4 regions of the Limnohabitans sp. INBF003 genome follow, and region 2 is predicted to be linked to each of the others. Evidence: predicted binding sites of a transcription regulator. Region 2 holds the regulator's gene; each other region holds the start of a gene.
What was found. The regulator FNR, encoded in region 2, switches genes on or off when oxygen is low (the NO sensors DNR and NnrR bind a similar motif). The targets are predictions, from matches to a motif close to TTGATNNNNATCAA.

Region 1 (7,274 bases), 1.7 Mb from region 2:
CCTTATGCCTGGGGTGGCCGGGGCCCTGCCACCGGGTTTGATTGTTCGGGGCTGGTCTCGCATGTCTACCGCGAGGCGGCGGGCTTGCCGGTCAAAGGCTCCTCGGCCGATCTGGGCCAAAAGTCACGACCCATTGACCGCGCGAACCTGCAGCCCGGTGATCTGGTGTTCTTCAACACCTTGGGTACACGCCATTCGCATGTGGGCATTTATGTCGGCGACGGCCGCTTTGTGCATGCCAGCAACCCGCGAACCGGCGTGCGCATGGACCAACTGACCAACCGTTATTACGCCCAGCGTTTTGAAGGGGCCGCAACGCTGCTCGACTGACCCGCCCGATCAAGGTGCCTTGTCGTCTGCGTCGGATTTTTCAGGCTGCGGCAATTCGCCTTTGGATCGTCCGGAAAACATGGTCCACCACACAATCACGACGAAGACGGCCAAGGCCAGCAAAGCTTCCAGCAAAATAAGGGCCATGAGCAAATTTCCGTTTCTTTGTGTTCGCCGCGCAGGTCCCCGCTGGCTGTTGGCTGCGATTGTAGGCAGCCTGACCGCTTGCTCGGTTGCGCCTGTCCTGGACGAGCCCTCTCCACAAAGCCCATCATCGCCCAGCCCCGAGGTCAATCAAGGGCCACTGCCGCCGGTGATGATGCAGGCGAAAAGCCGCTGGGTGCCGGTGCACTGGTCTGAACTGCCTGGGTTGGAAGCAGACTCGGTGCACGAAGCCTGGCCTGCATGGGTGCAAAGCTGCTCGCGCCCAGCCAAACCCTGGGCGGCACTGTGCCCGGATATCCGGCAACTGGCCAATGCATCCGCACAAGAGCAACGCCGCTGGATTCGGGAAAATTTGCAGCCCTACCGCGTGGAATCCCATGAGGGCCAATCACAGGGCAAATTGACCGCCTATTACGAGCCCCGTTTCGACGCGTCCAGGTTGCCACGCTCCGGCTTCAACATACCCCTGTATGCGCCTCCTGCAGGCATGACCAAGAACACCCCCTGGTTCACTCGCGAGGAAATCGAGACCCAATCACCCGCGCGCAGTGCCTTGCGCGGCAAAGCCTTGGTCTACCTGGCCGACCCGATTGACGCGATGGTCTTGCACATTCAGGGCTCCGGTCTGGTCAACGTCACCGAGCCCGACGGCAGCCAACGCACCGTGCGAATGGCCTTTGCCGCATCCAATGAACACCCCTACAAAAGCATTGGCAGCTGGCTTTTGCAACAAGGCTTGCTGAAAGACGCCTCCTGGCCCGGCATCAAGGACTGGATGGACCGCAACCCCTCGCGGGTGAACGAGCTGCTGTGGAAGAACCCCCGATTCATCTTTTTCAGGGAAGAGAACCTGCCAGCAGGCCAAACGCCGCCCGGCCCCAAAGGCGCACAAAACGTTCCCCTGACTGCCGGTCGCTCAGTGGCCATTGACCGCAACAGCATCCCGTATGGCACGCCTGTCTGGCTGGTTTCAAAAGGGCCTCAAGTCGCACTGGACAAACTGGTGCTGGCACAAGACACCGGCAGCGCAATTGTGGGAGCCGTGCGGGCCGACTATTACGCCGGCTCGGGCAAAGCCGCCGGGGACTTTGCAGGGCGCATCAACCAAAGCCTTCAACTGTGGGCGCTGTGGCCCCGATGAGCTTGTCATGCCGCCCGGGTTGCGCCGCTTGCTGCACCGCGCCCTCCATCTCGTCGGCCATCCCGGGTATGCCCGATGGCAAACCCGCAGGTGTGCCCTGTGTGCAGCTTGACGAGCAGTTGCGGTGCAAGATTTTTGACCAACCAGAACGACCGGCAGTGTGCGGGCAACTGCAAGCCTCGCTGGACATGTGCGGCCCTCAAGACGATGGCGGGCTGTTTGCCCGCAGGTATTTGATGCGGCTGGAAGCGTTGACACGACCAGACTGATTCAGGAACATACGCACTTCACGCCATCACCACACCATGCTGCTTCAAGCTCAAAATATCGCGCTGTTTTTCACCGTCGCCTTGCTGGCGGTCACCGCTTACTTTTTGCTCGGTTCCATCCCGCTGCTCACACTCAAACACGACAACCCTGTGGATGCGCGATTCATCCGGTCTTTCTACATCACCTATTACAAAATCGCGCTCACCACCGCCCTGGGCACGACCATCAGCTACGCACTGGCGGGGCGACCGGCCTTCGCCCTCGGTGCAGCCGCCATCGCCACACTGACATGGGTGCTGCGCAAGCAATTCATCCCCCAAATGGACCGGTTGGCACCGCAGATCCTGGCCGATGAAGTGGCGGCCATTCCTGCATTCCGCAAAATCCACAAGTCGGCCATCCTGATCAACACCACCCAATTGCTCGCCATTTTGGGAAGTTTGGGCATGGTCTGAGCGGCGCCACGAAGCCACCAGTCTCCAAGACGTCATCGCCATGCCGCCCATGTCGTTAAGCTCGTGGTTCATCTTTTGACCCGGAGTCTTTTTATGGCGTTTGACATCCCATCCCTCAAAGACAGCGTGCACCCCGACGAATGGCAGTTGCGGGTAGACCTGGCCGCGTGTTACCGTCTGGTGGCACTGTACGGCTGGAGCGATCTGGTGTTCACCCACATCAGCGCCAAGTTGCCACACTCGGTAGCGGGTGCTGACCACCAGTTTTTGATCAACCCTTACGGCCTGATGTTTGACGAGATCACCGCATCCAGTCTGGTCAAAGTGGACATGGCTTGCAACAAGCTGCACGAGAGCCCGTTCCCGGTGAACCCGGCGGGTTTTGTGATCCACAGCGCGGTGCACGAAGCCCGGCCTGATGCCGGTTGCGTGCTGCACACCCACACCCGGGCGGGCGTGGCCGTCAGCGCCCAGGCCCATGGCGTATTGCCCATCAGCCAGCAAAGCACCTTTGTGCTGGCCTCACTGGCCTACCACGGCTACGAAGGCGTGGCGATCCGCGACGACGAGAAGACCCGACTGCAAGCCGATTTGGGTCAAGCCAATTACCTGATGCTGCGCAACCACGGCCTGCTCACGGTGGGCAAATCGATTGCCGACGCGTTCTTGTCGATGTACACATTTGAGAACACCTGCCGCATCCAGGTCGATGCGCTGGCAGGGCAGTCGGGCCCGGCCGACCTGACGGCGGTGAACCCGCAAATCCTAGACGGTGTGGCCAACGCCATGCGCGTGCAAACAGGGGGCTTGGGCGGTGCGTTTGTCTGGCCTTCGTTGCTGCGCAAGCTGGGGCGCGAAAATCCGGGCTACGACGTTTGACCTCCCTCTCTTAATTTTCTTGATTTTGAATTGCCCCCATGACCTCTTTGTTTGAACCCTGCCAAGTCGGCAGCATCGCTTTGGCCTCACGCATCGTGATGGCACCCTTGACCCGCAACCGCGCCCCCGGCGCACTGGCCAACGCGCGCATGGCCACCTATTACCGCCAACGCGCCAACCCGGCCACGGGTGCGGGCCTGATCATCACCGAGGCCACCGCCATCAGCCACCAGGCCCAAGGCTATGCCGATGTGCCCGGCATCTGGAGCGACGCGCAAGTCGCCTCGTGGAAGCAGGTCACAGACGCCGTGCACGCCGAGGGCGGCAAGATCGTGATGCAGCTGTGGCATGTGGGCCGGGTGTCCCACACCAGCTTGCAGCCCGGGGGTGCGGCCCCTGTGGCGCCGTCGGCCATCACGGCCAAAACCAAAACGGTGCTGCTGGTCGACGGCCAAGCCCAGTTCATGGACACATCCACACCGCGTGCGCTGGACACTGCAGAGTTGCCCGGCATCGTAGCGGACTACCGCCGTGCTGCGGCCAACGCCATCGCGGCCGGATTTGATGGCGTGGAAGTGCACGCAGCCAACGGTTACCTGATCGACCAATTCTTACGCTCGGGCAGCAACCAGCGCAGCGATGCTTACGGCGGCTCCATCGACAACCGCGCCCGTTTTCTGAATGACGTCATGAGCGCCGTGGTGGCCGAAATTGGCGGTGATCGCACAGGCATTCGCATTTCACCCGTCACACCCGCCAACGATGCCAGTGACGACCAGCCTCAGCCCTTGTTTGAGCACGTGGCCCGTTTGCTGGGCCCAATGGGGCTGGCCTACGTGCACGTGATCGAAGGCTCGACCGGTGGGCCTCGCGACCACCAGCAAGGCGGACAGGCTTTTGATTACGCCGCGCTGCGCCAGGCTTACACAACGGCCAAGGGGCAGGGCGCCTGGATGCTCAACAATGGCTACGATCTGCCGCTGGCCGAGCAAGCGCTGGCACAAGGCGCCGATCTGGTGGCGTTTGGTCGCCCTTTCATTGCCAACCCGGATCTGGGGGCTCGGCTGCGGCAAGGCGGCCCTTTCAACACGCCCGATCGCAAAACCTTTTACGGTGGCGACGACACGGGCTACACCGACTATCCCTCTCTTCAACAAGCGTCGGCTTCATGAACCGCCTTTCAATTCCGCACAAAGCCTTTTTCCTTGGGATCGGCCTGTGGTGCATCTTCAATGCCCAAGCCGGTCGACCCTTGACCGTGGACGACGCCAATGTGAACGATGTGGGCGAAGGCCATGTGGAGGGCTGGTGGACACGCGCGCCAAGTGGCTCGCGCAGCTGGACTGTAGCGCCCGCCTATGCCCCCATCCAGAACGTGGAGCTGGGCGCAGGCATGGCCCGTGAGCAAAAAACAGGGCTTGAAACTTTGAACATTCAGGCCAAATTCCGCATCACAGAATCACGGGAAAACGGCTGCAATGTCGGTGCCGTGGTGGGCACGGCCCGCACCACCGGCGAAACGTCCAAAGGCTATGTGAATGCCTTGCTCACCTGCAACCACGCCACCTTGGGGAGCCTGCACACGAACCTGGGCGCGCTGGATTTTTCAAGGACCCAGCGCATCGGCACATGGGGCCTGGCGTGGGAACGTGCTTACGGTGACGTTACCGCCCATGTGGAGGTTTATGGACAACAGCACGACAAGCCCACTTGGGCCACGGGCTTGCGCACCAACATCCTGCCCAAGTTGCAGCTGGACGCCAGCGTGGGCCGCCAGGCGGGTCTGAACTTGGTGACGCTCGGGACCAAATGGATGTTCTGAAAAGACGTTCTGAAAACCGTGATGCCTCAACCCAGACCAATGGGTGAGGGCGCACGGGTCACGATCAGGCTGAAGAGTTTTTCAAACTCCTGGGCAGGCGGGTAATGGCCCGTGAGCGGGTCGGCGTTTTCTGCAAACGCCGCATCCAGCACACGCCAATCGTCTGCTGAAAAACAGCGCTCGGCCTCGGGCAGGATCACGCTTTCTTCCAGGCTCATGTGCTCCAGATAGAAGTTGACGTATTTCTCTAACGCTTCTTCAAAGGCCTGGCGGCGGCTGGCCCCTAACAGTTCCCAAGCCTGCAACATGTGCTGCATGTCGCGGGCGGCTTTTTCGCTGCTCAGGTGGTCGCGCTCCAGCTTGTCGATGGCGCCCATCACCTTGGGGGCCAGCTTCACGACTTTGGGAAACAAGAGGTTGGATTCCTTGGGGTGGTGCAAACGCTCTGGAAATTCGTCGATGTAAAACAGCATGGCGCGCACCACGTCAAAGAAGTTGCGCCGGTCTTCTGCGGGACCGCGTTTGACCATCATGCGCATGGACTGGAGCATGGCCGCCAAGGAGGCGTGTTCGTCGCGGATGATTTGAAGTGCGCTGTGCTGTGTCATGAAAACAAACTCCGGGTTCTGAAGAGTTTCAGTCTGCCGGTTTGTGTCCCAACGCACCATGACGCATGTCAAGAATGCGTGATATGGCTTTGCAGACATTCGGACGCAGGGGCGGCCTCCCACAAAGTCAAGCGAAGGTTCAGCGCTGTCTCGTACTCAGGGCTTCCAGCGCTTGAGCAACAAGGCATTGCTCATCACACTCACCGAACTCAGCGCCATCGCGCCGCCGGCAATCACCGGGTTCAGGTAGCCCAATGCAGCCAGTGGAATGCCCGCCACGTTGTAGGCAAAGGCCCAGAACAGGTTTTGCCGGATCTTGGCCACGGTGCGCGCCGAGATGTCGAGCGCCGCGCCCACCAGCGCCACATCGCCGCGCATGAGGGTGATGCCTGCGGCGTGCATGGCCACGTCGGTGCCGTTGCCCATGGCCATGCCCACATCGGCCGCGGCCAGCGCCGGGGCGTCGTTCACCCCGTCACCGACCATGGCCACGATGCGGCCGCCTTCGCGCAGTTTTTGCACCTGCGCGGCCTTGTCGCCGGGCAACACGTCGGCCAGCACTTCGCCGTCTTCCGGGCGCAAACCCAGACGCCGCGCCATGGCTTCGGCTGCGGCCTGGTTGTCGCCCGAGATCATGACCAGTTTCAAGCCCCGCTCACGCAAGGCCGCCAGCGCCTCGGCCGCACCCGCCTTGGGCTCATCGCCAAAGGCCATCAGAAGCAAGCCCTGAACACCGGTGGCCGTGCGCTCGGCCAGTGCCGACAAGGTCGCGCCCTGTGCCTGCAGTGCGGGCACATCGGCCGACCACAGCGCAGGGTCCATGCCTTCTTGCTGCAGCCAGCGCAAGCTGCCCAGCAGCAACTGACGACCCTCCACCGTGGCTTGCACGCCCCGGCCTGGCACAGCGGCCAGATCGGCGGGCGTTGTCACGTTCAAGCCCTGCGCTTTGGCGGCCGTGACCACAGCACGGGCCAGAGGGTGCTCACTGCCACTTTGCACACAGGCGGCCCAGGTGAGGGCTGCTTTAACGTCTTGTCCGGGTGCCGCCACGTGTTGCGTCAGCCGAGGCTGACCCACCGTGAGGGTGCCGGTCTTGTCAAAGGCCACGGTCTGCACGCGGTGCGCCATCTCCAACGCTTGCGCGTCCTTGATCAAGATGCCGTATTTGGCCGCGACCCCGGTGCCCGCCATGATGGCCACAGGGGTGGCCAAACCCAGTGCGCAAGGGCAGGCGATCACCAACACGGCCACGGCGTAAATAAGGGCTGTTTCAAAGTCTGCGCCCCTGAACATCCATGCAGCCAGCGTGACCAGCGCGATCAACAAAACCACCGGCACAAAGACCTCAGCCACTTGGTCGACCAAGCGCTGAATGGGCGCTTTGGCCGCCTGCGCGTCTTCCACCAACCGGATGATGCGCGAGAGCACCGTCTCATGACCGACAGCGGTCACTCGCATGAGCACACGGCCATCGCCATTGATCGAGCCCCCGGTCAGTTGTGCACCCACGATTTTGGACACCGGCAGCGGTTCACCGGTCAGCATGGATTCATCCACTTGCGTTTGGCCTTCGACCAGTTCACCGTCGAGCGGAAAGCGCTCAC
Region 2 (7,274 bases):
ACTCCCAGGAAAATCCGCCCCGCAAGATCGTGCCCATTGTCCCGGTGACAGATGCGCACGGTGCCGGGGATGAGGTGAAGATGGTGTCGCTGTACGAGGCGACGCAAAAGATTTACCCACGCAGCGTGCAGGGCATTTTTGCCAAGTGGCGCTGGTTCATGGTGGTGCTGACGCAGCTGGTCTTTTATGGCTTGCCCTGGCTCGAATGGGGCCAGCGTCAGGCCGTGCTGTTTGATTTGGGTGCGCGCCGTTTTTACATTTTTGGCCTGGTTCTTTACCCGCAAGACTTCATTTACCTGACCGCGATCCTCGTGATCTCGGCATTTTCACTGTTCCTCTTCACCGCCGTGGCCGGGCGTTTGTGGTGCGGTTATGCCTGCCCGCAGACGGTCTACAGCGAGATTTTCATGTGGTTCGAGCACAAGATCGAAGGCGATCGCAGTGCCCGCATGCGGCTGGACGGCGAGAAGATGTCGCTCGAAAAGCTGTTCAAGAAGGTCTACAAACACATTGTCTGGCTGGCCATCGCCATGTGGACCGGCTTCACGTTTGTGGGGTATTTCACCCCCATCAAAGAACTGGGCATGGAATTTTTCCTGGGCAACATGGGTTCCTGGGAAGTGTTCTGGGTGTTCTTTTATGCCTTTGCCACTTATGGCAATGCCGGGTTCATGCGTGAGCAGGTTTGCAAATACATGTGCCCTTATGCGCGCTTCCAGAGTGCCATGTTCGACAAGGACACCCTGATCGTCACCTACGACGCCGAGCGCGGCGAACCGCGGGGTGCGCGCTCCAAAAAAGCCGATCCTGTCGCTTTGGGCCTGGGCGCTTGCGTCGATTGCACCTTGTGCGTGCAGGTGTGCCCGACCGGCATCGACATCCGCAAGGGCCTGCAGTACGAATGCATTGGCTGCGGTGCCTGCGCCGATGTGTGCGACACCGTGATGGACAAGGTGGGGTATCCACGTGGCTTGGTCAAATATTCGACCGAACACGCGATGAAAAACGGCTGGACCCAACAGCAGACCCTGCGCCATGTGTTCCGCCCCCGCGTGATCCTGTACATCGGCATTTTGCTGGTGGTGGTGGCCGCACTGCTCACCAGCCTGAGCTTGCGCAAACCCTTCAAGGTGGATGTGGTGCGCGACCGCGCTTCGCTGGCACGCATCGTTGCCGGGGGACATATTGAAAACGTGTACCGCCTGCAAATCATGAACGCCGCCGAAACGCCACTTGATTTCCATCTGACCGTCAAAGGTCTTCCCAATTTGACGCTGACAACAGACAGCCATGTCCGTGTCGCGCCTACTGAGGCGCTTTGGGTGTCTGTTCGTTTGCAGCTGCCTTACGAGGCCGCCCCAGCAGGCTCACATCCCATTGAGTTCATGATCCAGTCAGTTCAAGAAGGTGGCCAGGTGCTGTCTGAATTGCAGGAAAAATCTGTCTTCCTGGTGCCTCGCTGATATTTTTACAAAGGCTTAAGCATGTCAAACACCTCAAATTCCTCATTGGATAAGCGTCCTTGGTGGTCGTACGGCCATGTCTGGCTGGTGATCTCCGGGCCATTGATTGTGGTGCTGGCATCCTTCACCACCTTTTACCTGGCAGCTCACGGACAAGACCCCGTCTTGACCCAATCCAACGCCGAGACGCACAGCAGCGCCACAACGGATGACCGTGCCAGCCTGGCACCAGCCATGCAAGCACGCAACCATGCGGCCACAGGCACACTGCCCACGACCGACTCAAAGAACAAACCCTGAACAGGGCACAGGAGACCAGCATGTTGGCAAAACGAATGATGTGGATTGCATGGCCCGCTTTTTTGGTGGCGGGCTTGCTGGAAATGCTGGTGTTCGGATTGGTCGACCCGCAGGATTTGCAATGGTTTGGCCACCCCTTGGTGCTCTCAAGGCAAGGGGTCTATACCGTGGCTTTTTTCGCTTTTTGGGCCTTGACCATGGTGTCCAGCGGACTGACCACGCTGTTGTCGATGTCGCCCTTTGAGGTCAACCGCTGCCCGGTGCCCAGCGATCAGCGCCCAAGCGATTGCGCCCGAACGGACGGCTGCTGCTGACCCGCTTTTCGCCTCAATGGCAGTGGTGATTCTGGTTGTTGACCAAACGCTGCAAGCCCTCTGTTTCCAGAATGCGGACGTGCCGTTGCTTGACTTCAACAATGCCGTCTTCCACGAACTTTGAAAACGTCCGGCTCACCGTTTCGAGTTTGAGACCCAGGTAACTGCCGATTTCTTCACGGGTCATGCGCAAGACCAATTCAGACTGCGAGAAGCCCCGTGCATGCAAGCGCTGCACCAGGTTCAACAAAAATGCGGCCAGGCGCTCCTCGGCCCGCATGCTGCCCAACAGCAGCATCACACCGTGTTCACGCACGATTTCCCGGCTCATGATCTTGTGCACATGGTGCTGCAAAGCCGTCACTTCACGCGAAATTTCTTCAATCCGGTCAAACGGCATCACGCAGACTTCGGCGTCTTCCAATGCCACGGCATCGCAAGTGTGCTGGTCATTCACGATGCCATCCAGACCAATGATTTCGCCCGCCATCTGAAAGCCCGTGACCTGATCGCGACCGTCTTCTGTGGCCAGACAGGTTTTGAAAAAGCCCGTCCGTATGGCGTACAGCGAGGAAAACTTTTCACCATTGGTAAACAAAGTGTCGCCGCGTTTGATCTTGCGGCGCACTGCCACCAGATCGTCCAGACGGTTTAGGTCGTGGTCGGTCAGGCCCATGGGCATGCACAACTCGCGCAGATTGCAGTTGGAACAGGCGACTTTGATGGCTTGGGGATTCATGGTCATCTCATGGTTGAGCAATGGATTTGCCTTGGATCAAGCCTTGAGCTTAAACCTAAAAAACGACATAAATTGCGGGTATACCCTGTCTATGTAAAAAATCACCAAAAACAAGTATTGCATTTGATGTGAGTCAATACCGATATGGCGGTAAGTAGGCAAAGTGCATGGCTTGTTATGAACACGTTCTCATTAAGGGGCAGCCACATGTCCGTCATCACACCCGAATTGCTGACACGTTTCGATGTGCCGGGGCCACGCTATACCTCTTACCCGACTGCGGATCGTTTTGTCGAAGCCTTCGGCGAGGCTGACTATGTGCAGGCCTTGACGCAACGCAAATCAGGCTTGGTGGGCAAGCAGTTGCCTTTGTCTTTGTATGTTCACATCCCGTTTTGCGAATCGCTTTGCTACTACTGTGCGTGCAACAAAATCATCACCAAACACAAAGAGCGCGCCGCCGACTATTTGCGCTATCTGACCAAAGAAGTCGAACTGCACACCCGGCATTTGGGGCAGGGTCAATCGGTCAGCCAATTGCACCTCGGTGGCGGTACGCCGACCTTCATGAGCGACGACGAATTGCGTCAACTCATGGCCATGCTGCGGGAAAATTTTGAATTTGTGCCGGGGGGCGAATATTCGGTCGAAGTGGACCCGCGCACGGTCGACGAAAACCGCTTGGCCGTTTTGGCCGAACTGGGTTTCAACCGGCTGAGCTTTGGCGTGCAGGACTTTGACGCCCATGTGCAAAAAGCGATTCACCGGATTCAGCCCGCCGAGCAGGTTTTCAAGCTGGTCGAGGCTTCGCGTCGTTTGGGCTTCGAGTCGGTCAATGTGGATTTGATTTATGGCCTGCCACTGCAAACCCCTGAATCGTTTGACCGCACCTTGGCTCAAATCAATGCCTTGCGCCCGGACCGCATTGCTTTGTATGCCTATGCCCATTTGCCGGAGCGCTTCAAGCCCCAACGGCGCATCCACGCGCAAGAGCTGCCATCGGGTGGCGACAAGGTGGCCATGCTCTCGCGTTCGCTTGATGCCCTGGTGGATGCCGGTTATGTGTATGTCGGCATGGACCACTTTGCTTTGCCGGATGACGCCTTGGCGGTGGCCAAGCGGCAAGGGCGTTTGCACCGCAATTTTCAAGGCTACAGCACGCAGGCGGATTGCGATTTGATCGCATTGGGTGTGTCTTCCATTGGCCGAGTGGGTGCCACCTACAGCCAAAATGCCAAGACCATGGCAGAGTATTGCGACCTGCTCGACCAAGGGCATTTGCCTGTCGTTCGGGGTTTGGCCTTGACCCGTGACGACCTGATTCGCCGCTCGGTCATCATGGCGCTCATGTGCCAGGGGCATCTGCAATACGAGTCCATTAACCTGGCCTGGTTGGTTGACTTCAAAAGCCTGTTTGCCAAAGAACTGGTGCAGCTGCAAGCCTTGCAGGACCAAGGTCTGGTGCAACTGAATGACTCAGGCATTCAGGTCACGGCTATGGGCTGGTTTTTTGTGCGCGGTGTGGCCATGGTGTTTGACCGCTATTTGCAAGCCGATCGCAACCGCACCCGTTTCTCCAAGATCATCTGAGTCCGGGTTCGTCAGCCGCTTGGCGTTCATCGCCGACAATGCGGTGGACAACATTCAGGCAAAAATTCAATGCAAAGCTCTTTGGCGATCACGGCCTTGATGATGGGGATCATGGGTGGACCCCACTGTGTCGCCATGTGCGGGGCGGCTTGTGCAGGCTTGGGCCAAGCCGCAGGCGCGCAGCGAGGGCAAGCACTGCTGGCTTTCCAGGTCGGGCGTGTGCTGGGGTATTCCTTGCTGGGGGCTGTGGCCGCCGCCAGTGTTCAGGCTTTGGGCTGGCTCACGGTCCAGTCAGCCGCCATTCGCCCCGTGTGGACGCTTTTGCATGTGGCCGCTGTTGTCTTGGGGCTTTTGCTCATGTGGACGGCCCGGCAACCTGTGTGGCTCGATGGTGCCGCCAGACAACTTTGGGCGCGTGTGCGTGCCTTCAATGCCCGCTGGGGCAGCGCTGCACCGTGGCTGGTGGGCGTACTTTGGGCCTTGATGCCTTGCGGTTTGCTTTACTCTGCCTTGATGGTTGCGGCCTTGACCAGCCAGCCGCTGGAAGGTGCCGCCACCATGGCTTTGTTTGCATTGGGCAGCAGCATCAGCTTGTGGGCAGGCCCATGGTTGTTTTTGCGCATGCAAAGTCTGGGCGATGGTGCTTGGGGCATCCGTGTCGCAGGCTTCGCTTTGGCCGCTGTGTCGGGTTGGGCCTTGTGGATGGGGCTGGTTCACGATCAGGCACCTTGGTGCGTTACACCCTGACACCAAAGAACGCACAAGCCTGTATCGGCAGTGGCCTCTGTGCCTACACAATTCAGTCTCTTTTGACATGGGGCCTCGCAGCCCAAACAACACCATGAAATCTGCACGCCTTGCCCTGACCGCCCTGGGGTTGATTTCGGCCCTGACACTCTCTCACGCGCAAAGTGAAGTCTCAAACACCTCGAACTTGTCGCAGCAGTTGCTGCACTTGAGCGCATCCGAGCAAACCGAAGTGCAACAAGACTGGTTGGTCATGACCTTGGGCGTGCAAAAAGAAGGGCCGCAAGCCTCCGGTATTCAAAAGCAATTGAACACGATGGTGGCTGCCGCTTTGGCTGTGGCCTCTCCATCGATCAAGCCCGGCCTGCTGGAGCTGAGCACAGGCAGCATGAATGTTTCACCCCGTTATGGCCGCGAAGGCAAGATCAATGGTTGGCAGGGTTCGGCTCAGGTCGTCTTGCAGGGCAGAGATGCCGAACAGATCACCTTGCTTGCGAGCAAGCTGCAAGATTTAACGGTGTCGCAGATCAACTGGAAGCTGAGTGCCGAGCAGAGAAATGAGGCTGAAATGAGAATCCAGACTCAAGCTGTCGAGCGCTTCAAAATCAAAGCCCGAGCCTTGACACAGCAATTTGGGTTTGCCAACTACACACTCAAGGAAGTGAGCGTAAGCGGTCAAGAAACAGGCGAGGGCGTCATGCCGCGCATGGCCATGGTTCAAATGGACGACTCAGCGGCTTCACCCGTTCCCACACTGCCCGGAAAATCCCGCGTGGTGGTCAACATCACAGGCAGCATTCAGATGCGCTGAGGGTATCGGGCCAGCAAGTTGCCTGATGTATCAGGCGACCAGGCCTTTGTAAAGCATGTAGGCAGCCAGCAAATACAAGACACTGGCAAAAACGCGTTTGAGCTGCTTAACCGGCAACTTGTGTGCGGTGGCTGCCCCCATAGGCGCCATCAGCACGCTGCAAGTAGCAATCACCACCAAAGCAGGCAACCAGAGATAACCGAAGCTGTATTCAGGCAGGTTTTGCACCGTCTGACCGCTCACGATATAACCGGCCACATTGGCCAAAGCGATCGGGAATCCCAAGGCCGCACTGGTGGCCACGGCATTGTGAATGGCCACGTTGCACCAGGTCATGAAGGGGACGCTGATGAAGCCGCCACCCGCGCCCACCAAGCCCGACAGCAAACCAATCAAACCGCCCGCACCCAATAGCCCCTTGAATTCAGGCACTTGGCGCGTCGGCGCAGGTTTCTTGTCCAAAAACATTTGTGTGGCCGAAAAGCTGACGAACAGCGCGAAGAAAAGCGCCAGGTAAGTGCCCTTGGCAAACGCAAAAATGCCCAAGCTGCCAATCAGGCTGCCCATCACGATGCCGGGCGCGAGGCCCTTGACCAAGTCCCAACGCACGGCATTTTTCTTGTGGTGCGCACGCACACTGGAGATCGAGGTGAAGATGATGGTCGCCATTGAAGTGGCAATGGCCATCTTGACCGCCAAGTCCGGCCCCACACCGCGCGAACCGAGCATGTAGGTCAGAAACGGCACCATGATCATGCCGCCGCCAATGCCCAGCAGGCCCGCCAAAAAGCCTGTGCAAAGGCCAAGAACAGCCAATTCGGCCAGCAGCAGAGGTTCGATGATCATGGTTTTTAAGGGGGGCGGGGGAGGAATGAAAGGTGTCTGCGAGTGCCACCGGACCGGCATCCTGAACCGGGGTTCAGGTGGGCGAGGGCAGACTGGCGTTGGGTTCATCTGACGCGAGATGATCACGCTCACCAGCCAATGTACCAAGCCCGGGCTCTATGAGCATTGGTTCAAGGAAATATAAAGCCCGGCATGCACCGCAGACAGCGCGATTGTAGGTCTTTCTTTAGACCTGCAACGGTGCCATGTCTTGCTCAGATCAATTGACCGTCTTGTTCCAGAACCTGATCCAGGCGTTTGAGCAATTGCGTCAAGCGTTGCTGGGATTCCTGGGTGATGTCAGGCACGGCGGTGGTGGCGGCTGGGGCGCTGGGGGCGGCTTCAGGTGCATCAAACGCCAAGTTCAATGCGGCTAAAACGGCAATCCTGTCGCGCGCCTTGATCTTGCCCGCGTCGCGGATTTT
Region 3 (7,274 bases), 1.2 Mb from region 2:
ATCGGGGAGGTGAAGCATCAGGTCTGACATGGGTGGGGTGCTGGGTGGCTGCAAACCGGCTCAGTCTAGCGGAATCGCCAGCTGCGGTAGAATGCGGCCTTCCGAGGAGCGTTGCAGCGCCCCCTGACTTGCCAAACAAGTCGGCAGCGGGGCGTGAGGCTCGGAACACTTCAACAGCAACGACGCTCATCCACTCGACGTGCGGTGAGCCTGTTTTTCCCCCTCAGTGCTTTCATCCACGCGTGTGGCTCATTCACATTGCTTTGGAGCTGAACACATGAATGCACGTTTGAACACCGCCATCAACGCCGACTGCGTGATCGCCGACATCGGCCTGGCCGATTGGGGCCGCAAAGAAATCAAAATCGCCGAGACCGAAATGCCCGGCCTGATGGCCATCCGTGAAGAGTTCAACAAGGCCCAGCCTTTGAAGGGCGCACGCATCACCGGCTCGCTGCATATGACCATTCAAACGGCTGTGCTGATCGAAACCTTGCAAGCCCTGGGTGCTGATGTGCGCTGGGCCTCTTGCAACATTTTCTCGACACAAGACCACGCTGCAGCGGCCATTGCCGCCAAGGGCACGCCCGTGTTCGCCATCAAGGGCGAAACATTGGCCGATTACTGGGACTACACCCACCGCATTTTTGACTTCGGCGCTGCAGGCACCGAAGGCGAAGGCCCCAACATGATCCTGGACGACGGCGGCGATGCCACGCTGCTGATGCACCTGGGCAAGCGCGCCGAAACCGACGCGTCTTTGATCGCCAACCCCACCAGCGAAGAAGAGACTTGCCTGTTCAATGCCATCAAGGCCAAGCTGGCCGTGGACCCGACCTGGTACAGCCGCAAGGGCGCGCACATCATCGGCGTGACCGAAGAGACCACCACCGGCGTGTTGCGCCTGAACGAAATGGCCGCCAAGGGCAGCTTGATGTTCCGCGCCATCAACGTGAACGACTCGGTGACCAAGAGCAAGTTCGACAACCTGTATGGCTGCCGTGAATCCTTGGTCGATTCGATCAAGCGCGCCACCGACGTGATGATCGCGGGCAAAGTGGCCGTGGTCGCCGGTTACGGTGACGTGGGCAAGGGCTCGGCCCAAGCCCTGCGCGCTTTGAGCGCCCAAGTCTGGGTGACCGAGATCGACCCGATCAACGCGCTGCAGGCTGCCATGGAAGGCTTCAAGGTCGTGACCATGGAATACGCCGCCGACAAGTGCGACATCTTCGTGTCGGCCACCGGCAACAAGAACGTGATCCGCTACGAGCACATGGCCGCCATGAAGGACGAAGCCATTGTTTGCAACATTGGTCACTTCGACAACGAAATCGACGTTGCTTCGCTGGAAAAGCTGGAGTGGGACGAGATCAAGCCCCAGGTTGACCACGTCATCTTCCCCGATGGCAAGAAGATCACTTTGTTGGCCAAAGGCCGCTTGGTGAACCTGGGTTGCGCCACCGGCCACCCCAGCTTCGTGATGTCGTCGTCGTTTGCCAACCAGACCATCGCCCAGATCGAGCTGTTCACCAAACAAGACCAGTACGAAGCCGGCAAGGTCTATGTGTTGCCCAAGCACCTGGACGAAAAAGTGGCCCGCCTGCACCTGAAGAAAGTCGGCGCCATGTTGTCCGAGTTGAGCGACGAACAAGCCGCTTACATCGGCGTGTCCAAAAACGGCCCTTACAAGGCAGACACTTACCGTTATTGAGTGGTGTGATGCCATTGCGAGCAATGGCTGTTTTTCCTGTGTGAGCGAGCCCCCGCTCGCGAATGCCAGCCGTAACCCGGCCAGCATTCGCCCGCAGGGGCGGCCTCCCACATGCGCAACGAACTGCTTCCTCCCATCACGCCTCTTGTTCACTTGAACCTCTTCGTCAGAACCACACTTCATGCGCATTGATCAACTTCTCGTCGAGCGCGGCCTGGCCGCTTCTCGTTCTCAGGCTCAGCGACTGATCGCCGGAGGCGTTCAGTGGCAGCAGCCCGACGGGACGTGGCGCGCCATCGTGAAAAACCGCGACGAGGTGCCCGAAAGTGCGGCCTTGGAGTTGCTCGACGACGCCGAGTCGCGCTATGTGTCGCGTGGCGGGCTCAAGCTCGAAGGGGCGTTGAAGGTCACAGGCGTCAAGGTCGAGGGGCTGCGTTGTCTGGACGTGGGCCAAAGCACGGGGGGCTTTACCGATTGCCTGCTGCAGCAAGGTGCTGCGCAGGTGGTGGGGATTGACGTAGGCCATGCCCAGGTGCACCCCCGCATTCGCGAAGACGAACGTGTGGTGTGCATCGAAGGGGTGAACGCGCGTGAGCTGGAGCCCGGTGATGAGCGCATTCCCGAGGCACTGGACGGCTTTGACCTGATGGTGGGTGATGTGTCCTTCATTTCGCTCACCCTGGTGTTGCCGGGGGTGGCTCATTTGCTCAAGCCCACAGGACAGTTGCTGATGCTGGTGAAGCCCCAGTTTGAATTGCAGCCCGGTCAAGTGGGCAAGGGCGGCATTGTGAAAGACGAGAGCTTGTACGTTTTCATCGAAAACCGTGTGCGCACGGCCTTGACCGATCTGGGCATGCACGTGACGGCTTGGCTGAACAGCCCGATTGAGGGCGGTGACGGCAACCGTGAATTTTTTGTGCAGGCCTGCTGGCCTGACCCGGCAGCCGTGTTGCCCGCGCGTGAGAAAACGCGCGTGGCTCATGAGGCCGATCTGGCCGCCAAGGCGTATGCCAAGGCCAACGATTATTGAATTTGAAGGTGTTGTGATGTCTGGTTTGAAATTGCCCATCAGTCTGGAATTTTTTCCACCCAAAACGCCAGAAGGCTCAGAGAAGCTGCGCGCGGTGCGCCAGCAGCTTTATGGCTTGAAGCCCGAGTTTTGCTCGGTCACCTACGGTGCCGGTGGCTCCACGCAAGAGGGCACTTTTGCCACCGTGGGCGCGATCCTGAGCGAAGGGGTGGCTGCTGCTTCGCACTTCTCGTGCATTGGTGCCACCAAAGCCTCGGTGCGTGAAGAGCTGGCCACGCTCAAGGCCATGGGCGTCAAACGCCTGGTGGCCTTGCGCGGTGATTTGCCCAGCGGTTATGGCGCAGGGGGCGAGTTTCATTACGCCAGCGATCTGGTGGCCTTCATTCGGGCAGAGACCGGTGATGACTTCCACATCGAAGTGGCGGCTTACCCGGAAATTCATCCGCAAGCCAAATCGCCGGAGTCGGATTTGCAGGCCTTTGCCACCAAGGTGAAAGCCGGTGCCAACTCGGCCATCACGCAATACTTCTACAACAGCGACGCGTATTTCCGTTTTGTGGACGACGCGTACAAGCTGGGTGTGGATGTGCCGGTGGTGCCCGGCATCATGCCGATCACCAGCTCGTCGCAGTTGCTGCGTTTCTCTGATGCCTGCGGTGCCGAGATTCCCCGCTGGATCCGTTTGCGATTGCAAGGCTATGGCGATGACATCGCCTCCATCAAGGCGTTTGGTCTCGATGTGGTGGCCGATTTGTGTGAGCAACTCATCAACGGTGGGGTGCCAGCCTTGCACTTCTACACGATGAACCAGAGCGCAGCCACGACGGACATTTTGCGTCGGTTGTGAAACGCACACAGCGTGCGGCTTTGACGGGTTGGCTTGACATGACGCAAGCGCATTGAACGTGCTGACGCATGGCGTCGAGGTGTTTGATGCGCCTCAAATGAACGGTGGTTTTTTCGGCATCCAATGAACTTGAGCAAAAAGCTCTTCCCTCTTCGTTCATAAGGAAAGTCAAAATGAAAAAACAAACCATCGTTGCCGCTGTGTTGGCGGCTTGCTCGGTCACGACGGCCATGGCACAAGCTTCTGGTGAAGGCCCATGGCTCGTTCGGGCGCGTGCTGTGCATTTGGACATGGCCAACAAAGACGGTACGGCTTTGGGTTTGTCGGTCAACAACAAGACCATTCCAGAAGTCGATGTCAGTTACTTCTTCACCCCGAATCTCGCTGCTGAACTGGTTTTGACCGTGCCGCAAAAGCAAACCGTGTCCATGGCAGGGGCTTCGATTGGCACGTTCAAACATCTGCCACCCAGTTTGCTGTTGCAATACCATTTCACGGGGCTGAATGGCTACAAGCCTTATGTCGGTGCGGGCGTGAATTACACCAAGATCACCAGCGTCAATCTGCTCGATGGTGGGGCGACATTGGAAGACCACAGCTGGGGCGGTGCTTTGCAAGTGGGCTTGGACATCCCTTTGGATAAGAACTGGTCCTTGAACTTTGATCTGAAGAAGGTTTACATCCGTTCCGATGTTTTTGTCGGCACGGCCAATCAGGGCGCTTTGAAGCTGGATCCGGTTCTGGTGGGCGTCGGGGTTGGTTACCGTTTTTGATGGATGCAAGGCTTTGACTCATAAAAAACGCCCTGCATTGCAGGGCGTTTTCGTTAGGGCAATTGTCAGGTGCTCGACGCTCATCAACGTTCGTCGAAGCTCACCACCACCCGGTTGCTGGTGGGCCGTGCCTGGCAGGACAGGATGAAGCCCTGCTCGACTTCGGGCTTTTCGAGTGTGAAGTTTTTCTCCATCTCGGTCGTGCCTTCCACCACTTTGCAGCGGCAGGTGCAGCAGACACCCGCTTTGCACGAGTAGGGCAGGTCCAGGCCCAGTGACAAGGCGATGTCGAGTATTTTTTCGTTCCGGTTCATGGGCATGTCGTAGGGCTTGCCGTCCAGCACCACGGTGAGCTGGACTTCGCCGGTGCCGCGCGTGGCTTGCTGGCCCAACACGGCTTGACTGCGTTGCTCCGGGGTGAGCGCATCGAGCGTGGGCGAGCTGAACCGTTCTGTGCGGATGCGCTCGGCTTTCGCACCTGCGCTCAGCAGCGCGTGCTCGGTGGCTTCGATCATGGCTTCTGGGCCACAAATGAACACTTCGTCCATGCTGCCCACGGGCAAAAATGCGTCGATGATGGCTTGCACTTTGGCGGCATCGATGCGGCCTTCAAGCAAAGGCACTTCTTGCGCCTGGCGCGACAGGATGTGGATCAGCGTCAGGCGGTCCGGGTAGCGGTCTTTCAGGTCTTGCAGCGCTTCGTTGAACATGACGCTGTCCATGCGGCGGTTGCCGTAGACCAAGGTGAATTTGCTCTCGGGCTGTTCTTCGAGGGTGCTCGACAAGATGGACAGAATGGGCGTGATGCCCGAACCTGCCGCAAAACCCACACGGTGGATGGCACGGGGGCGCTGCACCACAAATCGGCCATCGGGTGCCATCACGCGCAGCGTGTCACCGGCTTTGAGCTGTGTGGCGGCCCAGTTGGAGAACACACCGCCTTCGACTGGGCGGATGCCCACTTCGAGCACGCCTTGCTTGTGCAACAGGCTGCGTGCCGAACTGATGGAGTAGCTGCGGCGTACATCGTCACCCCCGATGCTGGCGCGCAAGGTCAGGAACTGGCCGGGTTGAAAGTCAAAGCTGCTGCGCAGGTCTTGTGGAACCGTCAGCGAGATGGCGACGGCGCCTGCAGCTTCGGGCGTGACGTGTGCAACTTGGAGGTCATGAAAGCGGGGTGCGGACATGGTGCTTCACTGCGGCAAGGCAGCTCAGTAAGGTTTGAAGTAATCGAAGGGCTCCATGCAGGCCAGGCACCGGTAAAGGGCCTTGCAGGCAGTCGAGCCGAAATGGGAGGTTTCTGTGGTGTTGGCCGAGCCGCATTGAGGGCAGTTCACCACCTCGGGTTTGGCGCCGCGCGCTGCAAACTGCACCACGTTGGCGCTGCCCGATGGCGTGTTGGCGCAGGCGTGCGGTGGGGCAATGCCATAGGCACGCAGTTTGTCCTTGGCGGCCTCGGTCATCCAGTCGGTGGTCCATGCCGGGGCCAGTTGTGTGACCACGCGGCCTTGCAGGCCATTGGCTTGCAGCAATGCTTTGACGTCGTCCTCGATCTGGCCCATGGCGGGGCAGCCACTGTAAGTCGGGGTGATGACCACTTCGAGCCCTGCTGCGCCTTCGCGCACATCGCGCAAGATGCCCAGCTCGCGCAGCGTGACGACCGGAATTTCCGGGTCGGTCAGTGCGTCGAGAAGATCCCAAGCGCGGGCCACATCGGCTGTGCTGGATGACGAAGAAGTCGAGGCCATTGGCATGAATTACCAAGTCGCCTCGGGGTGCGCGCGGGCCAGGCTTTGCATTTCGGCCAGCACAAAGCCCAGGTGTTCCGAGTGGATGCCTTGCTTGCCCGTGGGCACAAAGCCGCCATCGGAAGGGCGCTTGAGTGTGGCCTCCTGCAACGCGGCATCGACGATCTGGTTCCAGTCGTTTTGCAAGCCCGCCATGTCGATGCCTGTGCCATTGGCCAGTGCCGCGGCTTCCGCGGGGCTGGTGGTCCAGAACTCTTGTGTGTAGAACATGAATTGGTCCAGCGCAGCCTGTGCCTTGGCGTGCGAGGCATCGGTGCCATCACCCATGCGCACCAGCCAGTCGCGCGAATGGCGCAGGTGGTAACGCACTTCCTTGAGCGACTTCGCAGCGATTGCGGCCAGTTGCGCGTCTTGGGAGTTTTGCAGCTGGTCCCACACCAGCACCATCAGGCTGCTGTACAAAAAGTTGCGCACGATGGTCGTGGCAAAGTCGCGGTCGCCTGCAGAAGTTGCTGCCATGAGTGGCATATGGGGCAACTCGCAGAGCGTGTAGTTTTTGAAGTCGGGCACATCGCGGAAGTACGCCAGCGTGTCTTCGGTGGCACCGCCGCCTTGCAGTTCGGCCGCACGTTGGTACAGCATGCGGGCTTGACCGATCAGGTCCAGGCTGTTGTTGGACAGCGCGATGTCCTCTTCGAGGATAGGGCCGTGGCCGCACCATTCGGCGTTGCGTTGACCGAGGATCAGCGCGTTGTCGGCGAGGTGCAACAGGTAATCGATGGGGGCGTTCATGTGGGCACTCATGTTCGCGCTCACATGTGTCCGACTTCGTCGGGGATGACGTAGAAAGTCGGATGGCGGTACACCTTGTCGCTGGCCGGATCGAAGAACTCGGGCTTGTCGTTGGGTTCGCTGGCCGAGATGCTGGCCGAGGGCACGACCCAGATGCTCACGCCTTCTTGGCGGCGGGTGTACACATCACGCGCCATTTGCAGTGCGTGCTCGGAATCCGACGCGTGCAGGCTACCGCAATGCTTGTGCTCCAGGCCTTGCTTGCTGCGAACAAAAACTTCCCACAGGGGCCATTCTTTGAGTGCGGGTGTGTTGGTGGTGGCGTTCATGCTGCTTCCTTCATTTGACGCGCTTGTTGTTTGCGGGCGTGGGC
Region 4 (7,274 bases), 110 kb from region 2:
ATAGGCCACACCCTTGTTTTTGTACTCGGCTTCGCCGGGTACATTCACATTGCGCCAGCGGGCACCGGTTGACAGGATCACGGTTTTGGCCTTGAGCGTCGCGCCGTTTTCCATCTGGATGTGCACCAAACCATCGGCCCCAGCGGGGGTCAGCTTGTCCGCACGCTGCAGGTTCATGATGTCCACGCCATAGTGGCGCACCTGGGCTTCGAGCGCGGCGGCGAACTTGGGGCCGTCGGTTTCCAGCACCGAGATGTAGTTCTCAATCGCCATGGTGTCGTTGGTCTGACCGCCAAAGCGCTCAGCAGCCACGCCCACGCGGATGCCCTTGCGGGCCGCGTACACAGCGGCTGCCGCACCGGCAGGGCCACCGCCCACGATCAACACCTCATACGGGTCTTTGGCGTCCAGCTTGGCCGCTTCGCGGGTGGCCGCACCCGTGTCGAGCTTGGCCACGATTTCTTCCACGCTCATGCGGCCCGAGCCGAACACCTGACCGTTCAGGAACACCATGGGCACGGCCATGATCTGACGCTCTTCGACTTCCTTCTGGAAGGCACCGCCTTCGATCACCACGGTCTTGACCTTGGGGTTGAAGATGGCCATGAGCGACAGCGCCTGCACCACGTCCGGGCAGTTGTGGCAGGTCATGGACATGTAGACCTCGAAGCTGAAGTCACCATCCAGGGCCTTGATGCTGTCGATCACTTCCGACTCGACCTTGGGCGGGTGACCGCCGGTCCACAGAAGCGCCAGCACCAGCGAGGTGAACTCGTGGCCCAGCGGCAAACCTGCAAAGCGCACGCCCTGGGTTTCGCCGTCACGCACCACCACAAAAGAGGGCTTGCGGGCGTCGTTGCCCGAGGTGTCGAGCGTGACCTTGTCGGACAGGCTGACAATGGTTTCCAGCAGGCTCTTCATGTCGGTGCCGGTTTCGCTGTCGTCGAGTGAGGCGATCAGGCGGATGGGCTGGCGCAGCAAGGCCAAGTACTGTTGCAATTGGGCTTTGAGGGTGTCGTCGAGCATGGTGTTCTCCAGTTTCAGGGTGCAAAAGACCAGACCCTCGCTTGTGGCGGGGCCGGTTTCAAAAGGTTTGGGGGAATCGTTGAGGGCAGCGCACGCGCGGCTTGTGGCCGGTTTGCGCTGCGCTCAACGCCCTGCAAAGCAGGGGTCTTGTCGGAGCTTGCCCTGCAAGCGATCAGGGATCAATCGCCAGCAGGGCTGGCTCCTACAAAGAGGCTGCTGGCAGGATCAGATCTTGCCGACCAGGTCGATGGAAGGAGCCAAAGTCTTGGCGCCTTCTTTCCACTTGGCGGGGCACACTTGGCCAGGGTTGGCGGCGGTGTACTGGGCTGCAGTCAGCTTGCGCAGGGTTTCGGACACGTCACGGGCGATTTCGTTGGAGTGGATTTCCACAGTCTTGATCGTCAGCTCGGGGTTGATGATGAAGGTGCCGCGCAGTGCCAGGCCTTCTTCTTCGATGTGCACGCCAAAAGCGCGTGTCAGGGCGTGTGTGGGGTCACCGACCAATGGGAACTTGGCCTTGCCCACGGCTGGCGATGTCTCGTGCCAGACTTTGTGCGAGAAATGCGTGTCGGTGGTGATGATGTACACCTCAGCGCCGGCCTTTTGGAACGCAGCATAGTTGTCAGCAGCGTCTTCGATTTCGGTGGGGCAGTTGAAAGTGAAAGCGGCTGGCATGAAGATGAACACGTTCCACTTGCCTTTGAGGCTGGCTTCGCTCACTTCGATGAACTTGCCGTTGTGGAAAGCGTTGGCTTTGAAAGGCTGAACTTGTGTGTTGATCAGGGACATGGTGTTTCCTTGGGTTGGTTTAAAAAAACTATCGAATGAGAAAACTCATTGGTCTAAATCATAATCTGGATCAGGCTTGTCGCTGATCAGTTGTTTCTATCGTGTCGATAGGAAAAGCCGTGCCTGGCCTCATCCCCCTGACCAAAGGGCATTAACGGCGGGCAAACCCGACAGCGGCCAACAGCCAAGCCAGAATCCAGGCCCCACCGCCCCACGGAACACCGGCCCTGAAGGCGTCAAACCCGAGCACGTTGCGCGCATACAGGTTGAAGCTGAACAACACCAGGCCTGCCAGCATGAGCGCACCTGCCGCCACCAACCAGCGCGAAGCGCCCAGCCACGCCACAGCCAAACCCACCAGCACCAAGCCCAAGGAATGGAATTGTTGCTGCGTCAGTGCCGTCTGCACCATGGCCGGTATGCCTCCAGCAAACACCGGCAAATGCGCAAAGGCGGCGCTGAACACAACGCTGGAGCAGGCGCTCAAAGCGCCCAAAGTCAGGAAAAGCTTGGCAGAAATTGGCAATGTGCCCTGTGGCTGTGAAGGCATGTTTGGCTTGACCCAAAGGTCTGTGAAGAAAGAACAAACTGAATTGAAACACGGGTTTGTGTCAATCGCTTGATCTTCATCATGGGGTGCAGGGTCTCTCTGGCGCACAGTGAAATTTGTCAAAACCAACAAAGAAAACCCATGAAAATGCTGATCGACCTGTTTTCTACCGACTATGGCCTCATGAGTTTGGGCGTGATCGTGTTCACGCTGTTGATGGCCGCGTTTTTCTTGCGCATGTTCGTGCACAAGATGAACAACAACGAATGAGTGCCTAGCGTCACATCAGCGGCCTGCGGTAACCCCCGGCATGGCCGCTGGGCGACAACACCACTTGCCACAGCTGGTTGTCCCGGGCCCGGAATGTGCCCGCGCAGCACTGCAAGTAATAGCACCACATGCGGTAAAACCGTTCGCCATAGCGGTCTCTCAGCGCGGGCCAGGCGGCCTCGAAGCGGGCATGCCAAGCCATCAGGGTTTTGTCATAGTCTTCGCCAAAGTTGTGCCAATCCTCCATGACGAACGCGTCTTCGCTGTAGTAGGCGATCTCCGATGCCGAAGGCAGCACCCCATTCGGGAAGATGTATTTTTCGATCCAGGGGTCGATGCCGGCCCCTGCCCTGTTTTTGCCAATGGTGTGCAGCAAAAACAAGCCATCGTCACGCAAGCTGCGCCGCGCCATGTCGAAGTAGGCTCGGTAGTTTTTGTGGCCCACGTGCTCAAACATGCCCACTGAAGCAATGCGGTCAAAGCGCTGCTCACTGTCGGGGTTGAACTGCCGGTAATCGGCCAGCTCAAAACGCACCGGCAGATTTCGGGCTTTTTCTGCGCCCAACTTGGCTTGCTCTTTGGAAATGGTCAGCCCCACACAGTGCACCCCGTAATGCTGTGCCGCAAACAGCATCAAGCTGCCCCAACCGCAACCAATGTCCAACAGGGTCATGCCAGGCTTGAGTTGCAGTTTTTGACAAATCAAGTCGAGCTTGGCTTCTTGCGCCTGCGCCAGTGTCTGCGCCTGTGGCCAATAAGCGCAGCTGTAGGCCATGGACGGGTCCAACATGGCCTCGTACAAATCGTTGCCCAGGTCGTAATGCATCTCGCCCACCTGCCACGCCCGGTGTTGCGACTGCAAGTTGGTGAGCCTTGCTTTGAGTGACGCCCACAGCCAACCCGCACGGCCAACCTGTTCGTCAAGACGCGCACGCAAAATGCGGGTGATGAATTCGTCCACCTGATCGCAATCCCACCAGCCGTCAACGTAACTCTCGCCCAAGCCCAGACTGCCCCGCGTCAAGATGCGGTCAAACGTGTCGGGATGGTGAACCCGCATGTCCCAAGGTCTGCCGCCACCGACGCGGATGTCGGCCAAGGCCAACAACTGCGTTGCCCTGCGCCAGTTGTCATCCTTCTGCAACAGGCTTTGATCCTGTTGATTCCAAGTGCTCACTGAAGTCATGCATGTCTCCTGAACGGAAATCTCCAAGCCCACTCGCCCGGGATGAAGTCCATGCTAGACAGCGCTCGCGCGCTTGAACATCCAAGCTTCAAAGTAGTGGACTTACCTTAAAACACGTAGATCGGGTCCGCTGCGGCTGGTCATTCAAGTGCCCCATGTGCATAATTGACGTTGACGTAACGTCAATCAAATTCTGGAGAACAACATGGACATTCAAGGCAAGGTTTTCATCGTCACAGGCGGCGCATCGGGTCTGGGCGAAGGCACAGCACGCATGCTGGCGGCCAACGGGGCCAAAGTCGTCATTGCCGACATGCAGGCCGAAAAAGGCGAAGCTGTCGCCAAAGAGCTGGGCGGCGCATTTGTCAAATGTGACGTCAGCAACGAAGCCGACGGCCAAGCCGTGGTCGCCCAGGCCGTGTCGATGGGCAAACTCATGGGCCTGATCAACTGTGCGGGCATCGCCCCGGCCGAAAAAACCGTGGGCAAGAACGGTGCGCACAGCCTGGCCGTGTACACCAAGACCATCATGGTGAACCTGGTGGGCACCTTCAACATGATCCGCTTGGCGTCTGAAGCCATGTGCAAAAACGAACCCGAAGCCACAGGCGAGCGCGGCGTGCTGATCAGCACCGCCAGCGTGGCAGCGTATGACGGCCAGATCGGTCAAGCCGCTTACGCCGCGTCCAAAGGCGGCGTGGTCGGCATGACCTTGCCCATTGCCCGTGACTTGGCGCGAAACGGTATCCGCAACATGACCATCGCCCCCGGCATTTTCGGCACACCCATGCTGTTTGGCATGCCCCAAGAAGTGCAGGACGCGCTGGCTGCAGGCGTGCCCTTCCCCAGCCGTCTGGGCACCCCGCAGGACTACGCCAAGCTGGCCAAACACATCATCGAAAACGACATGCTCAACGGTGAAGTGATTCGCCTCGATGGCGCCATTCGTCTGGCACCAAAGTGAGCTGAAAAGCGTTCTGCGCCGACAGTGACATCTGCACGCAACAGGCCCCGAGGGGCCTGTTTTCTTGTGCGCCACACGTCGCCAAGCAGACCACAGACCTTGGTGTTTCGCCGCATTACCGCTAGCATCGTCGCTTCTGGAGGACCCATGAAATACACCTTGCCCCTGAGTCTGATCACATTGGCGCTTTTGAGTGCCTGCACCACCCAGCCTCCGGCCAACGCTTGGCGTTACAGCGTGCCCGAGCAGCCCGAAGCCGCCAGTGGCAGCACCGACAAACCCGGTTGGGCGTATTCAAAGCAAGCCGTGGCCGCAGCCAACCCGCTGGCCACCGATGCAGGACACCAGATTCTGCGTGCAGGCGGTTCGGCGCTGGATGCGGCCATTGCCGTGCAGCTGGTGCTGGGCTTGGTGGAGCCGCAGTCCAGCGGCATTGGCGGCGGGGCTTTTTTGCTGCACTTTGATGGCCAGAAGGTCACGGCGCACGATGGCCGAGAAACCGCCCCAGCGGGTGCCAAGGGCGACATGTTTATGGGTGACAACGGCAAGCCACTGCCATTTGACGAAGCCGTGCTCAGCGGGCACTCGGTGGGCGTGCCCGGCGCGCTGCGCATGCTCGAAGCCGCACACCGACAGCACGGTGCCTTGCCTTGGGCCCAGTTGATCGAGCCGGCCATCTTGCTGGCCGAGCAAGGCTTCAAGGTCAGCCCGCGTCTGCACACCTTGCTGCAAGCCGATCTTCACCTGAAAAAAGACCCACTGGCGCTGCGCTTTTTCTACAACGCGCAAGGCCAGGCCTGGCCCATCGGCCATGTGCTGCGCAACCCCGAATACGCCCATGTGCTGCGCCGCATCGCCAAAGAAGGCAGCCGCGCCCTGCACGAAGGGCCTGTGGCACAGGCCATTGTGAAACGCACACAAACCGCGCCGCGCCCCGGAACCTTGAGTCTGCAAGACCTGGGCGGTTATCAGCCCCGGGTGCATGAAGCCTTGTGCTTTGACCACACGGCCCAGTCACGGGCTTACCGCATCTGCGGATTCCCGCCGCCCTCATCGGGCCAGATCGCCATCGGGCAAATCCTGGGCTTGTTGGCCCGCACCTCGCCGCAAGGTGCCGAGTTCGCTGGCGGCCTACCCTCCCCCGACTGGTTGCACCGCTACACCGAGGCATCGCGCCTGGCCTTTGCCGACAGGGCGCAATACCTGGCGGACCCGGACTTCGTGAGTGCCCCCGCTGGCGATTGGCGCAGCCTGCTGGCCCCAGACTATTTGCGCGAACGCAGCCAATTGATAGGCGCTCAGTCCATGAAAGTCGCCACACCCGGTCAGCCCGCAGGCGTCAAAACGTCGTGGGCGCCCATGCCCCCACAAATCGAATACGGCACCAGCCACATCAGCGTGGTCGATGCGCAAGGCCGTGCCGTGGCCATGACCACCACCATCGAAGCCGCCTTTGGCTCACGCCGCATGGTCACCACCGATGCCTCACGCCCAGGGGGCTTTTTGCTCAACAACGAACTGACCGACTTCAGCTTTGCGCCTGCCGATGCGCAAGGCCGCCCGATTGCCAACCGGGTCGAACCCGGCAAACGGCCTCGTTCGTCCATGTCGCCCACGCTGGTCTTTGACAAGGCCTCGGGCCAATTGGTCATGAGCGGCGGCAGCCCTGGCGGCGCGCTCATCATTCACTACACCGCCAAGTTGCTGGTGGGCACGCTGCACTGGGGCCTGAACGCCCAGCAAGCGGTCAGCCTGCCCAACTTTGGCTCGCTCAACGGCCCCACCCTGCTCGAAGAAAAACGCTTTCCAGCCAGCACCGTAGACGCCCTGAAGGCCCACGGACATGAGGTGCGCGAAATGGAAATGACCAGCGGTCTGCAGGCGATTGAGCGCACACCCCAAGGCTGGTTTGGTGGCGCTGACCCTCGGCGTGAAGGCGTGGTGCTGGGCGACTGAAAGGGCCAACAGGTCGCCCGCGCGACCCCTTGCGGGAATTCCCGATGTGGGTTCTCAGGGGTCTGCGCCCATACTGTGCGTTGAAGCCAACATTCGACCAGGAGAGATTTGTGAAATTCAACGACAGCACGCGCCGCCAATTTGTCCAAAGCGGCATTGCCGCAGCAGCCACCTTGGCCCTGCCCACGGTGGCCCAGGCACAGGCCTTTCCGACACGCCCCTTGAAATTGATCTGCCCCTGGCCTGCAGGTGGCTCCAGCGACATTGTGATGCGAGCCCTGGCCGAAGGCGCCACCAAAGTGCTGGGCCAACAAGTGGTCATTGACAACAAGCCCGGTGCCAGCGGCATGCTGGGCCCCAATGAACTGGTCAAGGCTGCGCCGGACGGCTACACACTGTCGCAAGTCACGATTGGCGTGGCGCGCTTGCCGCACATGCAAAAAATGCAGTTCGACCCACTCAAGGACTTCACCTACATCGCTTGTTTGACGGGCTACACCTTCGGCATCGTGGTCAAGGCCGACTCGCCCTTC

Region 1: the regulator FNR is predicted to act here: its motif matches at 5,729-5,742, upstream of ACZ5VE_RS14980 (hemerythrin domain-containing protein).
Region 3: the regulator FNR is predicted to act here: its motif matches at 3,672-3,685, upstream of ACZ5VE_RS12850 (OmpW/AlkL family protein).
Region 4: the regulator FNR is predicted to act here: its motif matches at 2,435-2,448, upstream of ACZ5VE_RS06530 (DUF3149 domain-containing protein).

What each region holds. Positions count from the first base shown of each region.
Region 1 covers NZ_AP029222.1:3,199,662-3,206,935, reverse strand. Annotated here, with positions in the region: gene ACZ5VE_RS15020 (C40 family peptidase) at 1-330, shown strand, start outside; gene ACZ5VE_RS15015 (hypothetical protein) at 340-477, opposite strand; gene mltA (murein transglycosylase A) at 476-1,636, shown strand; gene ACZ5VE_RS15005 (YkgJ family cysteine cluster protein) at 1,633-1,905, shown strand; gene ACZ5VE_RS15000 (hypothetical protein) at 1,942-2,361, shown strand; gene ACZ5VE_RS14995 (class II aldolase/adducin family protein) at 2,455-3,240, shown strand; gene ACZ5VE_RS14990 (alkene reductase) at 3,279-4,412, shown strand; gene ACZ5VE_RS14985 (hypothetical protein) at 4,409-5,062, shown strand; gene ACZ5VE_RS14980 (hemerythrin domain-containing protein) at 5,089-5,670, opposite strand; gene ACZ5VE_RS14975 (heavy metal translocating P-type ATPase) at 5,827-7,274, opposite strand, start outside.
Region 2 covers NZ_AP029222.1:1,544,974-1,552,247, forward strand. Annotated here, with positions in the region: gene ccoG (cytochrome c oxidase accessory protein CcoG) at 1-1,463, shown strand, start outside; gene ACZ5VE_RS07065 (nitrogen fixation protein FixH) at 1,509-1,763, shown strand; gene ACZ5VE_RS07070 (hypothetical protein) at 1,784-2,077, shown strand; gene fnr (fumarate/nitrate reduction transcriptional regulator Fnr) at 2,091-2,816, opposite strand; gene hemN (oxygen-independent coproporphyrinogen III oxidase) at 3,024-4,406, shown strand; gene ACZ5VE_RS07085 (sulfite exporter TauE/SafE family protein) at 4,476-5,153, shown strand; gene ACZ5VE_RS07090 (SIMPL domain-containing protein) at 5,248-5,964, shown strand; gene ACZ5VE_RS07095 (sulfite exporter TauE/SafE family protein) at 5,995-6,810, opposite strand; RNA gene ssrS (6S RNA) at 6,840-7,019, opposite strand; gene ACZ5VE_RS07105 (cell division protein ZapA) at 7,065-7,274, opposite strand, start outside.
Region 3 covers NZ_AP029222.1:2,784,925-2,792,198, reverse strand. Annotated here, with positions in the region: gene ACZ5VE_RS12870 (hypothetical protein) at 1-18, opposite strand, end outside; S-adenosyl-L-homocysteine riboswitch at 98-195, shown strand; gene ahcY (adenosylhomocysteinase) at 278-1,711, shown strand; gene ACZ5VE_RS12860 (TlyA family RNA methyltransferase) at 1,893-2,741, shown strand; gene metF (methylenetetrahydrofolate reductase [NAD(P)H]) at 2,758-3,588, shown strand; gene ACZ5VE_RS12850 (OmpW/AlkL family protein) at 3,762-4,361, shown strand; gene paaE (1,2-phenylacetyl-CoA epoxidase subunit PaaE) at 4,445-5,548, opposite strand; gene paaD (1,2-phenylacetyl-CoA epoxidase subunit PaaD) at 5,573-6,109, opposite strand; gene paaC (1,2-phenylacetyl-CoA epoxidase subunit PaaC) at 6,119-6,913, opposite strand; gene paaB (1,2-phenylacetyl-CoA epoxidase subunit PaaB) at 6,922-7,230, opposite strand; gene paaA (1,2-phenylacetyl-CoA epoxidase subunit PaaA) at 7,227-7,274, opposite strand, start outside.
Region 4 covers NZ_AP029222.1:1,431,351-1,438,624, reverse strand. Annotated here, with positions in the region: gene ahpF (alkyl hydroperoxide reductase subunit F) at 1-1,026, opposite strand, end outside; gene ahpC (alkyl hydroperoxide reductase subunit C) at 1,252-1,815, opposite strand; gene ACZ5VE_RS06535 (DUF423 domain-containing protein) at 1,967-2,365, opposite strand; gene ACZ5VE_RS06530 (DUF3149 domain-containing protein) at 2,507-2,635, shown strand; gene cfa (cyclopropane fatty acyl phospholipid synthase) at 2,646-3,821, opposite strand; gene ACZ5VE_RS06520 (3-hydroxyacyl-CoA dehydrogenase) at 4,027-4,785, shown strand; gene ACZ5VE_RS06515 (gamma-glutamyltransferase family protein) at 4,933-6,741, shown strand; gene ACZ5VE_RS06510 (tripartite tricarboxylate transporter substrate binding protein) at 6,852-7,274, shown strand, end outside.